Regions from separate parts of the Anaerobutyricum hallii genome, predicted to be linked through region 1. Evidence: riboswitches for the same ligand, from Rfam matches in the RefSeq annotation. Region 1 holds a riboswitch; the other holds the start of a gene.
The links. Region 1 has a riboswitch for FMN ahead of EHLA_RS02770 (FGGY-family carbohydrate kinase). Riboswitches for the same ligand answer to the same signal wherever they lie in the genome.
Positions count from the first base shown of each region.

Region 2: linked by a shared signal. The riboswitch ahead of ribD (bifunctional diaminohydroxyphosphoribosylaminopyrimidine deaminase/5-amino-6-(5-phosphoribosylamino)uracil reductase RibD) and the one ahead of EHLA_RS02770 (FGGY-family carbohydrate kinase) in region 1 are both predicted to bind FMN.

Region 1 is NZ_LT907978.1:623,694-626,885, forward strand. It holds gene EHLA_RS02760 (threonine/serine ThrE exporter family protein) at 1-292, opposite strand, end outside; gene EHLA_RS02765 (DUF4866 domain-containing protein) at 329-1,132, opposite strand; FMN riboswitch at 1,349-1,511, shown strand; gene EHLA_RS02770 (FGGY-family carbohydrate kinase) at 1,835-3,192, shown strand, end outside.
Region 2 is NZ_LT907978.1:3,359,855-3,363,046, reverse strand. It holds gene EHLA_RS15215 (IS1182 family transposase) at 1-7, opposite strand, end outside; gene EHLA_RS15210 (DUF362 domain-containing protein) at 515-685, opposite strand; gene EHLA_RS15205 (YARHG domain-containing protein) at 925-1,566, shown strand; FMN riboswitch at 1,738-1,889, shown strand; gene ribD (bifunctional diaminohydroxyphosphoribosylaminopyrimidine deaminase/5-amino-6-(5-phosphoribosylamino)uracil reductase RibD) at 2,030-3,166, shown strand.

The sequences.
Region 1 (3,192 bases):
AACAAAGAGATTGTGTAAAGCCTTCTTCTCCATCAAAACAGGTATACTCAATTGACATTAGCCCAATATCCGCTGTACAGGTGACACCCATCGTCTCAGCAAGCGTATTCATAGAACTTCGTACACGCCATGCACCGGTTCCACAGGATAAGAGCATGATACCTACTCTGCCGATAATAGAAGCCTTTTCTGTAAGACTTGCCTGTGTGACCGGAATATTTTCTCCATTATTGTCAGTATATTCATGCCAGAGAACATCCATGTGATTTTTTCGTATTGTTGACTGACTCATTTTAACACTTCCCTTTACAGTTCTTTATAGATTTCGTTACAGTTCAAGACTTTTTACCCCGGCTTTTTTAATCATTTTTTCACGACAGGTTAAAACAAGTCCGTCTACCTCACTCAAATGGTGTAACATTTTCTTTTCAAATTCACGAATAGGAAGAAGAATACCGATTTCATCAAAAGTCTGTTCTTTCTTTAATCCGGTTTCCTGTCCGTAATAAACGATTGCATGGGGAGCTTCTTTTTGGATATTATGGAAGGTATTCCATACAACAGCGTAAGCCTGTGCTTCAGTTAAACCTAACTTTTTCGTATCAGGAAGTGCATAGAGAATCATAATACCACGTCGTTTATTTTCTTTTTTCTCCGTAATATTCATCTCGCTGCCGCCAACATAGGAACGAACGATATCATATCCATCGGCAAGATAAAGTTTAGAACGAGGCGCACATTCATGATTCTTATAAATTTCTTTAAATTTACTATACTCTCTACTGGAAACGATTTTCTTTGCTGTAGGCAAAAGCTCTCCGTCAGGATTTGTTAAAAGAACAGGATTCATTCCGGCTTTTCCATGAAATTTTTTAGGAATCAGGTACGCATCTCTTAAAAGATCAAACATACTTTTTCCGCAAAGTTTTAATAAAAGAGCGGTGACATCACCGTTTTGATAGGCATAAAAGAGTACTTTGGAAAAATGTTTCGGATCATCCGATTCTAATAAATGATTATCATCCATTGCATCATAAAAAACATCCATTAATTTTTTGCAGGAATCCGGAGAAGCAAGAATCTGGGAAAAAATAGCTTCAACTTCTTCCTCTCTTGGTAAAACAGTTTGCATAATAACACCTGGCTTTCCTTTCGTATGGCTTAAGTATAGAAAGGAAAAGTTCTGACATCAAATGTTTTATTTACATATTGAATATGTGTAGGATATATCGGATGTAAGATGACTCCCACATCTACGATATATCTTGAATAGAAATATAAAATTTTTCCATTATTTTTATCTTGAATCCATATTCATAATGCGTTATAATAAACGAGTAAATAAATACAGAATCTTCGGGGATGGGTGTAATTCCCTACCGGCGGTATTTGTTTCAGATGAAGCATCTGTTTATGAGCGAACGAATCTGGTAACATAAGCCCGCGAGCCATTGGCATGATTCGGTGAGAGTCCGAAGCCGACAGTACAGTCTGGATGAGAGAAGAATGAGAAGAGAGCGGTTTTTATAGTATTTTTATTGTATTGAATGAAGCATCAGGTAAAGGATAGAATCAGTAAAGGATAGAATTACATGATGTGGACTCTGACGCATAATATTATATCAGTTCGTTTAAAAGTGTAGCTTAACCCCGATAATATTTCTATCGGGGTATTTTTTATGGGTTAAAAAAGCTAAAGTTTCCTTCCCTGTTCAAACTTTATTATTTGGAGAGAATGTATTGTGTTTTTCGTAATGTATTTTCAGAGCTTTTTGTAAAATCAAGGACAAAAAGATTCCGAGAGTGCATAGTAAAAGAATGGAGGAATTGAAAAATGAGTCAGTATTATCTTGGATTTGATGCAGGAACGCAGAGTGTAAAAGTAGCGGTATATGATGAGAATATGAATTGTATCGTATCCTCTTCCGCACCAACAACATTAACTTATCCGGAGCCGGGATGGGTAAGTATGGACGTGGATGAGTATCTGGCACTCACGATTAAAGGAATGAAGGAATGTGCTTCTTTGATGAAGGAAAAAGGACTGGATGTGACAAAGATTAAGTCGATTATGGGAGATGGTATTATCTGTGGTATCTGCGGTGTAGATAAAGACGGTAATGCGATCACACCATATATTAATTATCTTGATTCACGTACAAAGGATGATGTAGATCTCGTAAATAGCTGGGATTTAGACATTTTTGGAAAAGAAACAGGTAATCCGGAAGCAAACTGTATGTTCCCTGCCATGTTTGCCCGCTGGTTTTTAAAGAATATAGAAGGATTTAAAGAAAACGGCGCGAAGTTTATTCATGATGCCCCTTATGTACTGGCACATCTTGCAGGTCTTTCTGCAAAAGATATGTTTATTGACTGGGGAACAATGTCTGGATGGGGACTTGGATATAAAGTAGAAGAGAAATGCTGGTCGAAAGAACAGCTTGATCTTCTTGGTATTCCGGAAGAAATGATGCCACGAATCGTAAAGCCATGGGATATCATCGGACATTTAACAGAAGAAATTGCACAGGAAACAGGACTTCCGGCAGGAATTCCTATTTGTGGAGGTGCAGGAGATACTATGCAGTCCATGATCGGAAGTGGAAATATGAAGCCGGGACAGGCCGTTGATGTTGCGGGAACCTGTTCGATGTTCTGTGTATCCACAAAGGGAATTATACCGGAATTAAGCAAGAAAGGAGCCGGTCTTGTATTTAACAGCGGTTCTCTTCCAGATACGTATTTTTACTGGGGCTATATCCGTACCGGCGGTCTTGCATTACGCTGGTTCAAGGATAATATCTGTAAAAAGGCAGAAGACGATAATTATTATCGAGTATTAGAAGAAGATGCCAGAAAAGTTCCGGCAGGTTCAGATGGTGTACTTTTCCTTCCATATCTGACAGGTGGAATCAATGATATTCCGGATGCGGTAGGATGCTTCTTAAACATGACAATGGATACAGATCAGGCGACCTTATGGCATGCTGTTTTAGAAGCGATTGGTTATGATTACATGGAAATCACAGATCTGTATCGTTCTGCGGGAATTGACTTAAGCCGCATCACGATCACAGAAGGCGGAAGTCGTGATAATATGTGGAACCAGATGAAAGCAGATATGTTAGACAGTCGTACAGTCACATTAGAGAATGCGGCCGGTGCCGTTATGACAAACTGTATGTTTGG
Region 2 (3,192 bases), 2.7 Mb from region 1:
TTTTCATAACATAATTATACACCCAGAGCCGTTCTTTGCAAAAAAGTTCGGCTTTTTTCTTTTGCTTTGCCACAGACAGTGGAAACAAAAACAGCTTTTGGCATCGGGCATGGCGAATGGCGGGGATTCATGTATTGCAATGGGATCGGATTCCGAAGATCTATGAAAAAGCGTGGATGCCTATGGTATAAAGAGCAGATGCTTTGCAGGTTTTGTGTCACGAAACTTGAGAACGAACCTGCCACCGAGCGCGTTGTCTGAGCGGTAGCGAGTTTAGCGCGAATGGCGTTTCCATAAACGTTCGAAAGTTGAGTATCAAAACGCAAGTCGTCTGCGATTATGCCATAGGTCCCACGCTTGTTCGTAAAAATATGGCAGCGATTCCATGCAATGCATGAATCCCTGCCATAGGGTAGGGCTGTTTTTGGTGCGACAGCCCCTTTCTTGAATTAAAATAAATAAAAAAGACACCGCATTCACGATGTCTTCTTTACACTTCGTTAATCGTAACGAATTATTCCTGGCTGATAGCACCTGCTGGGCAAACGCCTGCACAAGAACCGCAATCCATGCATGTATCTGCATCGATAACGTACTTTCCATCACCTTCGCTGATAGCGCCTGCTGGGCATTCACCTTCACAAGTTCCACAACTAATACAATCATCAGAAATTACATATGCCATTATAGTATCCTCCTTTAGATTAGATAAATTGAACTTTATGTTCTGTATTCCTTATTCTATACTAGATTTCTTTTAATATCAAGCATAAACTGAGAGAAAAATTGTATTAAATTTTGTAAGATATTAAATTACTTTTAACTATTGACGTTTGGGGTTGTATACAAATGGAAATTCATTTATAATGTTGGTAAAGCAATCCAGATAGGACATGGGTAGTGCCCCAAAAGGAGGCTAGATGAATGAGAAGTGATGAACAGAGATATAAAACGATAGGATTGATGATTTTTACGGCAATCATCACTTTTTCTGTTGTAGGAATTGTAATTATTGGGTTTAAGATGGTTAAGAAGAATGAAGAGGCAAAGCTGGTTGCTGCTGCTGATACAGAATATATGAAGAAACAGAAGCAGGATATAGAACAACAGGAAGATTCGCAGGAAGAGAAGAGTACAGAAGAGAGTTTAAACATAGAAGAGTTTCTTGATTCTGCCACTGACTCAGATAAGAATACGAATGCGGCTGCAGATTCAGATACAGAAGTCAGTGAGGCAGATGCAAAGGTATATCTTATTCAGGGGAATGAGAAGAGTTCAAACCGCTACGAGAAGGCAGATCATTTATCCTATACAACGGTAACGAAGTACACATTACAGGATTTATCGATTCTTGATTCATATGGATTGAAGATTACAAGGAATGAAATCTTTGCCCGTCATGGAAGAATGTTTAACGATCAGGAGTTACAGGAGTATTTTAAACGGCAGCAGTGGTATGTTCCACAGATTGCGGCGAATGATTTTGATACTTCCTGTCTGAATGAAGTAGAAAAATATAACGTAAATCTTATCAGTGTTTATGAAGAACAGATTGGTGGAAAGTGATTTATCTCAGTCGAGAAGACCCCCACCTCTTTTAGGTGGTGAGTGACGGCGGCTTGACTTGAATTCCTGATACAGATTATGCAAAAGAGTTTTAGGTAAAATGTTTTGTGAAAAATGTATAAAAAATAGTTGAATAATATAGCATAATGCGCTATAATACCCATGGAAATAAATATTCTTCAGGGCAGGGTGTAATTCCCGACCGGCGGTAAGCGTTTTTGATTTGTGTTTTGATATTAGAAAGAAGCGTAAGCCCGCGAGCGACAGCATGATCCGGTGTGATTCCGGAGCCGACGGTACAGTCCGGATGTGAGAAGAAGAAAGAGACTATGTAAGTATTATGAATGATTAAGATAATTATAGCCCTGAAATTTATCGATGTAGATTTCAGGGTATTTTTATTTTACAGGCTTCTTTCTTTATCTGATTTTTTATCTGATTTTACTTGCAGGAGGTTTGAGACATGCCGGAAGAGAAGTATATGAGAAGAGCCATAGAACTGGCGAAGAAGGGAAGTGGCCATGTGAACCCGAATCCACTGGTTGGAGCTGTTATTGTAAGAGACGGTGAGATTATCGGTGAGGGCTATCACGAATGTTATGGACAGCTTCATGCAGAGCGTAATGCGATAGCGAATGCGAAGAAGAGAGGAAACAGTCTAGAAGGCAGTACAATCTATGTAACATTAGAGCCATGTTGCCATTACGGGAAGACCCCTCCTTGTACGGAAGCGATTATTGAGGAGAAGATTGCGAGAGTAGTTGTTGGTTCAGACGATCCGAATCCTTTAGTATCCGGTAAGGGATTCCAGATGCTTCGCGAGAAAGGAATCGAGGTGATTCCACATTTTCTTAAAGAAGAATGTGATGCGATGAATCATGTGTTTTTCCACTATATCCGTACTGGAATACCATATGTTGCGATGAAGTATGCGATGACGATGGATGGCAAGATTGCCTGTTATACCGGGGATTCTAAGTGGGTAACCGGCGAGGAATCAAGGGCACATGTTCAGACGCTTCGTAATCATTATAAAGGTATTATGGCAGGAATCGGAACAGTTCTTGCGGATGACCCGATGCTCAACTGCCGTATAGAAGGCGGAAGAGACCCGATTCGTATTATTGCTGACAGTCATTTGCGGATTCCGATGGACTCCCAGCTTGTACGGACTGCCGGACAGCAGCCACTTATTGTAGCGTGTCTGCCGGATGCCGATGAAGAGAAGGCAGCACAGCTTCAGGAAAAGGGTGTAGAAGTGTTACGGATTCCGGGAGTAACGACAGCGGATATAACAGAAGAACAAAAAGAAGTGATTTCCTTGCCGGTTCTGATGAAGGAGCTTGGGGCACGTAAGATTGACGGTATCCTTTTAGAAGGCGGCGGTCAGCTTAACGAGAGTGCATTGCAGGCAGGAATCGTGGACAGAATATATTGTTATATTGCTCCTAAGATTTTTGGAGGGGCACAGGCAAAGACTCCGGTAGAAGGACAGGGACTTACCCGGGCAGCCGATGCATGGAAGTTTAATAGAATAGGAATGCAGGAATTCGGGCAGGATATTTTACTGGAATACGAAAAAGCACAGGAATTGCAGTAATCGGCAGTTTTCAAAGAAAAATGAGC